Regions from separate parts of the Lysinibacillus sp. NPDC059133 genome, predicted to be linked through region 2. Evidence: riboswitches for the same ligand, from Rfam matches in the RefSeq annotation. Region 2 holds a riboswitch; the other holds the start of a gene.
The links. A riboswitch is a leader RNA that binds a small molecule or an ion and turns the genes downstream of it on or off. The one in region 2 is predicted to bind magnesium.

Region 1: linked by a shared signal. The riboswitch ahead of mgtE (magnesium transporter) and the one ahead of ACFXN8_RS20835 (MgtC/SapB family protein) in region 2 are both predicted to bind magnesium.

Annotation. Positions count from the first base shown of each region.
Region 1 is NZ_JBHZDH010000024.1:40,454-46,008, reverse strand. Features, by position in the region: gene ACFXN8_RS14130 (Ger(x)C family spore germination protein) at 118-1,275, shown strand; partial or broken gene ACFXN8_RS14125 (nucleotidyltransferase domain-containing protein) at 1,374-1,676, opposite strand; gene mgtE (magnesium transporter) at 2,342-3,700, opposite strand; M-box (ykoK) riboswitch at 3,954-4,119, opposite strand; gene ACFXN8_RS14115 (AcpB/EbpR/MafR family transcriptional regulator) at 4,426-5,555, opposite strand, start outside.
Region 2 is NZ_JBHZDH010000051.1:4,109-9,663, forward strand. Features, by position in the region: gene recD2 (SF1B family DNA helicase RecD2) at 1-705, shown strand, start outside; gene ACFXN8_RS20820 (hypothetical protein) at 837-1,025, opposite strand; gene hpaB (4-hydroxyphenylacetate 3-monooxygenase, oxygenase component) at 1,371-2,807, shown strand; gene ACFXN8_RS20830 (magnesium transporter) at 2,896-3,669, opposite strand; gene ACFXN8_RS20835 (MgtC/SapB family protein) at 3,688-4,392, opposite strand; M-box (ykoK) riboswitch at 4,764-4,937, opposite strand.

The DNA.
Region 1 (5,555 bases), on a different contig from region 2:
TTTTAAATCATCTACTGAACTTTCCCTTAAAATTTTTTAAAAGACCCTTTTATTTATAATTCTCTTCATTTTTGCCAAACTAAATAAAATATGTATTGATATTTAAGGTGGAGAGAAATGAATAGGACAATTAAGGGCTTTTTTATATTAACCGTAACACTCCCTCTTCTATCTGGATGTTGGGATGAGATAGAACCCCAAAGAATGTACTATGTTAATGGGGTCGGGGTGGATTTTAAAGACAATCAATATGAAGTTTATCTACAATTAATTAACTTTAAAGACATAGCAAAATCTGAAACACCTTATGCTCGTGAAGCACCTGCAGAGATTGGATATGCTAAAGGGGAAACTATGGAAGAAGCTATTTATGAATTATATCGCTCCATTGATCAAGAAGTATTTTGGGGACATATGACCTATCTGATATTTACAGAAGAGGCTTTAAAACACGAGGAAGTTATTTCAGTTTTCGATACTTTTTCGCGATTTAGAGAAACAAGATATCAGATAAATGTTCACTTTACTCAAGACTCTCTAGAAGAAATTCTTTTGATAACACCTATTTTAAATAAACCATTAATTGATTCTAAATTAAGTCATCCATTAAACATCCGGAAATTAGAAGTATTTACAGAACCCGTTAGCTTAAGGAATCTTGTTATTGGTTTAAATGAACCTAGTCATGAAGTTAGTTTACCTTTGGTTTCGATTGATGAAAATTGGGAGACAACAAAAGAGCACCCTTCAAAAGAGACTACAATTAAGGGGATAGGAATACTTTCAAAAGATGGATTTAGGGGGGTAATTAAAGGTGATACCGCAAGAGGTGTTAACTGGATGCAGAATAAAAAGAATAGAGGAGACTTAACCTTTAAATTAGACAGTAATAAAAGTTTAACAGTAGATATTGAAAAAAAATATTTTGATGTTAAACCAATTATTAAAGGCAATCAAGTACAGTTTAAGGTTGATATTAAAGTCGATGTTATACTTAATGGTTTCAAAAGTAAGGCAACAGAAAATGAAATACGTAAGGAAGTTATTAAGAAAGTTAAAGAGGAAATAAAGGCAACCTACGAAGCAGGATTGAAGTTAGACGTTGATATTTATCGTTTATCCGAATACCTTTATCGAAACAACGTAAAAGCATGGAAAGCATTGGAGAATAACGGGAAAATCCCCTTGACTAAAGAATCAATTAAAAAAATAAATGTTCAAGTTGATAAAATAAAATCAGGTAGAAAAACATTTGAAACAACAATTAAAGAATAAATACAAAATGACCAGGCTCACAAAAAAATGTGATTACCTAGTCATTTGTATATAAGACTATCACTTATTTATAGTTGATAACCCTTTTTGGTTAAATTTTCGTACTTATCCAATACATCTGAGATAAACGTTCAACTGTTATGGTTAAAAAGTTGCTTATTTCTAATTTAATCCCATCTCCCGTTAGATAGGACAGACCCTCTTCCTCTTCATACGGATGATATGCCAAAATGTTTCCATCAACCTTTTGAATGGGGGAACTTTCGATCTTCCTCTTCTGGTGGTGTTGACCACAAAATATGCAATTCAATGTCCGAATTTTCATCCTGTAAGTTTCTTGAAATCGATCCTGCCAGGATTATAGCTTCAATTTTCGGGTTTTGCAAATAGACTTCTGCCATATCTTTTGGGGGCAGGTTTTAGTATGGTTTTGGAGACAGTCGGAATAGGATTAATAGGTTTCATTAAAGACGTAATTTAGTTTGAACATTGACTTTTTAGTATATTCTTTCAATTAATACCTTTGGTGTACCCAACGCCTACAAAGGAATCTTTTTAAAAAGACATTTAACAATAACTTTGAAATCACAAGATTATTTTGATGGAAAATCCCTCTATTTACGTTTTGCATCTTACACCGAAAGCTGTTGACATTGCCACTTGACGTATAAATTACATTTATTGATTTTTCAGTTAACACTTTCTTTTTATTCTTTACTTGTTCAAAATTCATGAAATTTTTTTGTGAGTTACTTTTTAAATGTCCTTTATGTAAAAAGACAATAAAGTTATTTAAAAACCTAAAAAACATGTATAACCCCGTTCTAATTTTAGGACGGGGTTAAAATATAGTAGTTTAATTTTCAATATAAGATACTTCACTAATAACAATAAAGTCGTTTTAAATCTAAGGTTTATTCAAAAATAGTGCTTGATTGTTGAAAATCAAGCGCTATTCTATTTAAGGTTCTTGAAGCTAGGCAGTCCTTTTTGAGTTATAGTCACCCATTTGCTTAACAAATCTTGATAAAGCTTAAAGAATACCACCAGGAGAGCAGTGAATTTTCTACATCAATTTTGAAATAAACATTGTTGCAATGCCAAAGTAAATAAGTAAGGATAGTATATCATTTAGTGTTGTAATTAATGGACCCGAGGCCACTGCCGGATCGATGTTGAATTTATATAATATTAGTGGGATAATGGTCCCGGCTAAAGTCCCAATAATTAGAGTCACAACTAATGAACTACCAACAACTAAACCTAAAATCGGATTTCCCTGCCAAATATAGGCTATAATCGAGATTAATATTCCACAGGTAATGCCAATAATCAATCCAACTTTAAGTTCCCTAATAATAAGTTTAAAAACTACTCTTTTATTTGTATCTGTAGTGATTAGACCTCTTACAACAACAGCTAACGATTGAGTGCCTGTATTTCCAGTCATCCCAGCAATCATCGGCATAAAGAAGGCAAGTGCAACAACTTTGGATAATGTTTCCTCAAAACCACTAATAATGGTCCCTGAAACTAATCCGATAAATAAAAGTAAAATAAGCCAGGGAAGTCGGCGATATGCAGCCACGAGTGCCTTCGTGTCAAAATCAATGGCTTTACCAGATGCCGAAAGTTTTTCAATATCTTCATTTGCTTCCTTGATCACAACGTCAATAATATCGTCAACTGTTACAATTCCTACTAATTCATTATTTTTTTCTACAACAGGAATTGATAAAAAATCATAACGTTCTATTGCACGAGCAACTTCTTCCTGATCCGTTTCAGCAGAAACGGAGATTACTCTGCTATACATAATATCCTGAATTTTTTCAAATTCATTACTTATGATTAAATCCCGATAGGATACAACACCTACTAATTTTTTATCATTATCAATTACATATAAATAGTTAATCGTTTCTGAGAACTCTGCAAAAATTTTGAGTTTATCAATTGATTCTCGAATAGTAAAGTGTTGAGGAATCCACACAAAACGGTTTGTCATTATTCGTCCTGCAGTTTCAGGGGGGTAGTTCATGATATTTTGAACAATTTTTGATTCTTCTTGTTTCATACCTGAAAGAAGTTCTTCAATTTTATCAGGAGATAGGTTTTCTAATAATGAAGCTAAATCATCATTATCCATTAAATTCATTACCTGTCCTGATTTTTCAATCCCTAATTTATTAAGAACTTTTAATTGGAGTACCTTTTCAAGCTCTTGAATGAGTTCAGCGATTTGTACAGAAGTAAGAAACAATAAGAAACGTGTATGATGTTTTTCTGGTAACCCCTCAAAAATCCGTGCAATATCATAAGGTTGGAGTTCCTTTAATATTGCTTGAAATTCTTTCTGTTTCCCTTCTTTTAATGACTTGAAAATTTGAAGAGTTATTTGGTTTTCTGTCATGTTTTTAATCATTTTAACCACTCCTTAATTGAGAAACAAAAACAAAATTCCTCTCAACGATAAAGCAATAGTTAAGAAAGATAATTTAAAATTCCTCATAAATATTCTTTGTATTTAGTTCATTTTTATAACATTTCGAGTTTGGTTCTGAATAGTCATCCATTTTCCTCACCTCACAGAAAAATAAAACACCTTCATAACGAATGAAGGTGTTTACACGGTACTATAAACCTACATTGATTGCACTACAAATAAATGTAGCAAATGTGCTCCTCCATTCGTAGAGCTTTAGCACTGTGTGGCATAGGACAAAGCCAGCTACATTAAAAACCACCTTATGTCGATGGTTTCTGTTGACCCATTGGCGTCTTTCGACATTTTTGGGCAGTAGCATATCTCCTACACAGGAGCCTCACCTAACGAGGATGTTTTGTTTGAAATTTCACTCTATAAGAATATCTTTGAAAAGTCAATGTTTTTATAAATGATTTAATATTTTTACACATTAGTATCTCTGTCTTAAGTAGCTATTGAATTGGATTCATTTTTTTATGACTTTGTCTCCTATTTAAATATATACCGTCTGCTAAACACGAAAAGATTCTGTATATCACAGGATTTTTTTAGCTATCAGATGTTAGAATTGCTGATTTCTGTAACTCTGATTAAATGAAAAATAAATCAATAAGTTCCTTTGTTGGCTTACATTACACAAAAGGAACTCTTAAATCACTTACTTATTCAAACTCTTTAGAAAGTTTCAAATGAATTAAAGTGAAAATTTCTTTTTGTACTTTATTCAGATCATGTGACAAAGGAATTGTATTAACGCAAATTAAAGGAGCGGATATATCTTTTAACCCTGAAATATTCGTGATAATTAAGTCATAATTTTTGGAAACCTCTCTGAAAGTACTTAGATTTAATTCCTCAATTATAAATGGCTTAATTAAATGTCCAAATTGATATACCATTATATTTTGTATGAACTCAGTGTGTTCTATGTCTGCATCACAAAATATTCCTACATGAAGTATCGGAACTTTACTTTTTAATGCACTCAATAAGTGTCCCCAATTTATAATCAATATGTATAACGTTTCCGTAAAAAAATTCGAAGTCCATTTAAATTCCTTATGAAATTGAAATTTCGTTAGCTCCTCTTTTAAAAACAATACAAAGTATGAAAATTCATGAGAAAAACGTTCTGAAAATAAACGTCTTTTATCATTTAAAATAAAACTTCGACCATAATTCATGGTTTGCAAATTATATAATTCCAAAATTATCTTTTCTTTTTCTTTATTTTGAATGGGTATATTTAATTTGGTTGCGAGACAATGCAAAAAAGAGTCGATTTTAGGGACAATTATCCATGCTTTATTTATTTTTTGTTGAATCATTCTTTCTAATGTTTCGTAGTTGAAGGCATATTGATTATTAAGTAAAGCAGAAAAGAGCTGTTGAACAGTTTCTTTGTTAAATTCAAGATTAAAAGTGTCTTTAAACCATTCACAAAACAATGTGTTATCAAAAATGCTTAGATCTAAATGATTTGGAAAATGTTCTGGAACAATTTTCTTGTGATGATTCTTTAATCGAATCACATTTACCATTGTCCAATTTTTAATTCTAATTAAGTCTGGGAAATTAGGTTGAATATGATTTGCTTGCATTACATGGAGGAATAATTTATCCAATACTTTGATTTGTGTGTCTTCAAATGGGGTATAAGTTACACCATACTTCTCATAAAAAAAATGAACCATAATAGATCTAATATTTTGTTCGTTCCCAATTATTTTACAAGGGTTTGTTACGATTTGTATTTCATACTTATTTAAAAAAGTATTCAATTTAGCAATAA
Region 2 (5,555 bases):
GTGCTAGCACCAATGTACAAAGGTCCAGCAGGAATAGACAATTTAAATAAAATGATCCAGGAGCTTATTAATCCAAACGATACTGGTACTAGAAAAGAGCTCGTCTTTGGGGATGTCACATATCGTATAAAGGATAAAGTCTTACAACTTGTCAATCAACCAGAAAGTAATGTTTTTAATGGTGATATGGGTGAGGTAATCAGTATTATTAAGGCAAAGGAAACAATTGAGAAACAAGATTTGCTTGTTGTATCATTCGACGGTATTGAAGTAACTTATCAACGTACTGACCTCAATCAATTGACACTTGCCTACTGTTGTTCTATTCATAAATCGCAAGGCTCTGAGTTCCAAACGGTTATTATGCCGGTCGTACGAGGCTATTCTAAAATGTTGCGTCGTAATTTGTTATATACAGGTATTACGCGTGCAAAAAATTTCTTAATTTTATGTGGTGAGCCTGATGTGCTAGCTGATGGTTTACAGCGTACGGATGATTTACAGCGCTTCACGTCTCTACGTGCAAGGCTCAATCCAATGGATAATGCAGAGGAAATTGTAGAATTAGAAACGATTCCATTAAACGAAGATTTACAAAATGAAAAACAAGCCATTGATTTCAAGCTAACGGTAGAAACGGAATCATATATCCATCCATTGATTGGAATGGACGGTATCTCGCCATATGATTACTTAGATAAGTAAAAGAGGATAGTATGAGGGGCAGAAAAAGTAATCAATAACAACATTCGACCAAATGGTCCTACCATATGCACAGTAAAATACAAAACCCGATCAATTCGAATTGATCGGGTTTTGTTGTGCGACCTTTTTGATTAGTGAATGCCAACTAAGTGATGTTTAACTACTTCATATGCTTGGCACACATTTTTAAATTGATCTTTTTCTTTGGCGATCATATCTGAAGCAATAGAAAATAAAAGATTTTCTTCATTATGGTCCTCCATTTTGCTCATTAAAGCAGCTTCCATTTGCGCCACGTACGAGATGATTTGTTTATTCATATATATTCTCCTTTAATAAAAAAGATGTTTTCGTTTTTAGTTTCGAAGCTATCTTACACCTGCATAAATAAAAAATCTAGAAATTCTGTACTAGTCGAAGGAGACTTTTTTGTGAATGTGTCGCAAAAATGAACTTGTTAAAAAAGTGCTGATTGAAACCGTTTTTCTCTAAAATAACTGAAAAATCGTGCAATGAAGGCAGTTTTTAACTGTATTTATAAAGTAGTACAGTTTGTGAATTATGAGGGGTTGCTATAATACAGCTTGCTGAAGCGGAACCTATTTTAGGGAATGTCATATACTAAATAAGTATAAAAAACATTTGTAACGTTTAGGGGTGACTGCATGCCAGTAATTACAGGAAAGCAATATATCGACCGTATTGACGCTTTACAAACATATATTTCAATTGATGGGAAAGTTGTCACAGGGAAGGTGTCGGAGCATCCAGCATTTAAGGGAGTAATGCAGAGTCAGGCAAGGCTTTTTGATTTACAAAATGAAGAGGCATTGGTTGAAAAGATGACATATGTTTCACCAACGAGTAATAACCGTGTAGGTATGTCTTTCCTTCAAGCGGTGACAGTCGAAGATCTCGTGAAAAGACGTAATGCAATACGTGAGTGGGCATTATCCAATAATGGCCTTATGGGGAGAAGCCCGGATTACATGAATACGACATTAATGGCTCTAGCATCGGTTGCAGAATATTTGAAAGATAAGCCAAATTGTTTCCCTCAGCATTTGTTAAAATTTTATGAGTATGCTCGAGAGAATGATTTGACTATGACACATACATTTATCGAGCCACAAGTAAACCGTCAAAAATTTTATTTTGAAGATGAAGAGGTTACAATTGCAGCTAAGATTGTCGATAAAACGAGCGAGGGGTTAGTCATTAAAGGTGCGAGATTACTAGCGACACAGGGAGGAATTACAGATGAACTCCTTGTTATATCAACAAATGGTTTTGATGAAGGAAAAGGCTATTCTTTCTCAATACCAAGTAATACAAAAGGTTTAAAGTTTTTATGTAGGCAATCATTTGTCGGAGGAGAATCGGCTTTTGATTATCCATTAAGTAGTCGTTACGAGGAAATGGATGCAATCGTTGTATTTGATAATGTTGTAGTACCGTGGGAACGCGTCTTTTATTATGAGAATGTGGAAGTTGCCAATAACTTTTTGAACGTAAGTGGTTTTCAAACACATGGTTTACACCAAGTTCTTACACGACAAATTGCCAAAACTGAATTTGTCTTAGGTGTTGTACAGTCAATTATAAATACGATAAATATCGGCGAATACCAACATGTACAGCAAAAGGTAGTTGATATCATCGTGACATTAGAAACGATGAAAGCCTTACTGTTAAAGTCTGAAATAGAAGCAAAAAAAGATGCTTTTGGTTTTATAAGACCTGACCTTCCAACAGTACAAGTAGCTATTCAGGTTTTCCCTAAAGTGTATCCGACCTTTACAGAAATTATCCAGCTACTTGGCGCAAGTGGACTAATGTCCATTCCAAGTGAAAAAGCATTTACTGCGGATGACGGCGATCTTGAACACTATTTACAATCTTTTCAAGATGGTGGAGAGGAGCGCGTCAAAAAATTCCGCCTAGCTTGGGATTTAACGATGAGTAGCTTCGGTACAAGACAAACACTGTATGAGCGCTTTTTCTTTGGGGACCCAGTCCGTTTAGCTAGCGCGCTTTATAATTCTTACAATAGGGAAGAATTAGTGAATAGAGTAGAAAGCTTTTTAAAAAATAATAATTAGTTTCGAGGAAGTAACTGTTTAAAACTAATTTAAACAGTTACTTCTCTTTGATATGAGTTGCTGTGAAAAATATACAATATCAATAGCTTTATAGATTAGTCAGCACATCATCAAAAGTAACGATTCCAAGGAGTTGAAAGTTCTCTGTTACAACAGGGACTGCTAAAAGACCATATTTGCGTATGATTTGGAAGACCTCAGATTGGTCTGTGTTGGCAGTCACTGAAATGATTCCAGAGTTCATAATTTCACCCATTCGACTCTCTGATGGGGAAATGATAAGCTCTCGTAATGATATGACACCAAGCAATTGTTTATTGGAATCTGTAACGTATAAGTAATAAAAAGTTTCTGCATCTACTTCGCTATGCTTTAGACGTTCAAACACATCAATTACTAAATCATCTTTTGCAACTATTACTACGTCTGTTGTCATCAAGGCTCCCACTGACCCTTTTTTGTATTGAAGTAATTGCTTAATATCATCGGCTTCATCTTTTTCCATTTGCGCTAAATAATAATCAGCTTCTTTATATGATAGTAGCCCCAAAAAATCGGTAGCGTCATCTGAAGGTAATTCATTTAACATCTCCACTGCAAATGGACGGTCAAGCTCCAAAATACACTTTTTCTGTAAAGATGGTTCTAACTCGCTAAAAATTTCTCCAAATTCACAAGGAGTTAAAAATGAATAAATTGTGAAGCGTCTTTCCTCACTAAGTTCTATAAAAAATGTTGCTTGATCCATAGGGTGTAAATCTAGAAAATCCTTTCGAAAAGAATCTTTTTTTCCAGACTTTAAAGATTGCAACATGTAGTATGTGTACTCTTCTTTATATTTATATTGATGTAGTCTAATCATTATTGACGCTCCTTTCTATTACAAATTCTCAATTTCGACACTCAGGACGTGATCAATCTTTTTGACATAATAATAAATCTCCGTCGTATATTGGTCTTCTGGTACCGAAAGAATTAAGTCAATTAATTGGTGATCGTTATCAATATCTTTGAGCTTGAAATGCCGAATTTTATACTCGTATTTTTTGGAAGATCCATTTTGCCCTCTATGCTTAATCATTTTAATTAATTCTGTCATACGATAATTCGATTCCACGATAATCTTTAATGAAATATCCTGTCGGTTAAGTGTTGATAAACCTAATGTTTTAATAAAAAAGGGCACAATGTTGACTGCCACTATCAAAAGGATGACAGCACATGTTGCCTCTATATAAAACCCCGCCCCGATAGAAATTCCAAGGGCAGAAGCTGACCAGATTAGCGCAGCGGAAGTAAGACCAGAAATCACCTCGTTACTTCTTCGTAAAATAACACCAGCACCAATGAAACCAACTCCACTTACAATCTGCGCAGCAAGTCTCATCGGATCCATATTCGGATGGTTGGCACCTCCAAATTTTCCGAATGCTTCTATGGAGACAATGGTTAATAAACAGCTGGCAATACAGATGACCATACTAGGTCTCATGCCAAGTTGTTTTTGTTTAATCTGTCTATCAATCCCAATCAATAATCCGAATAGTAAAGCTAGGCTTAACTTGATTATCATTTCTACTGTCATTATCATCGTCAATCACCTCTTCAGTTCTTTTTATAGAATGCCACTAAAATAAAAATAATATAAAAAAGCTCCCGTAAAAAAGGGAGCTTCTTGCTTAGAATGTATCTTGTTCGACGTACACATCAAATAAACCTATCTTGGTAAACGCCAATTTGCGAAAAAATTCATAATTGGGTTTTTGAAGTAAGGGACATATGCGGACTGAACGCAAAAACGCTGCCTTTTGCCATATTCGAATTATTTAAAAATATGAAATGCCATATCGAATAACTATCCATCACATGTTCCCCCTTTTATAGTCAAATAAAATAAAACCCCCTCTAACGATTTAGAGGGGGTGAAAAGCGCACAAAAAAACAAAAAAAGTACGTTCGTTTCCCCTTAATCGAGTTTTAGCACTATACACCGTAAAGAAATGACATCATTTCTTAGCCACCTTAAGAAAAGCCTTAATTCGGCAATTCCTGTTCTACCCATGGGTATCTTTCGATATTTCTGGGCAGTGGCCTATGTTTGCATAGGAGCCTCACCTAACGAGGACATATAGTTTTCAAGTGAATTGTACTCCGAATAATTTTGGTTGTCAACAACTGTTCAAAAGAAAAAACCTTAAAAAATGGTATCAGGGAAATAGTGTATTTTCGGTGCATCATCATAACATGGGAGGATTTCTGTTCCGTCTGGGGGTCCGATTAGCCACTTGGGGCAAAATGATATTGGCTACGAATGCGTATCACAGAGACGTAATTCCTCTTTACCCTTCCCTCGCCTACTGGCTCGCTCCAGGGTCTTGTAAATCCTCTATTTGATGAGCCATATTTTTATGCTTACAATTTTTACTTAATCAAATTGTGGGGTAGAGATTTTTCGAATTTAAAATTTATAAATTTGTAATTTACGATAATCAATAGCCTCTGTAACAGTTGTTAAGCCCTTTTCAGAATACGTAAGTTTTTTTATTTAAAACTGCTGAACAAAAAATCTAAATAGGATCAATACAAAAATCGATGAAAATACATAGAGTGGAGAGGGGCAATTGCTTTTTGTCTCTCTACTTTCGTTACGGAGCAAAGTTTACTGGAATCTTTTTGGTAATATGTGAGCTACGAGATTATGCCGAGGCATAATTGATTAGAGTAAAGTATTACGAAAGCTCTTTATCT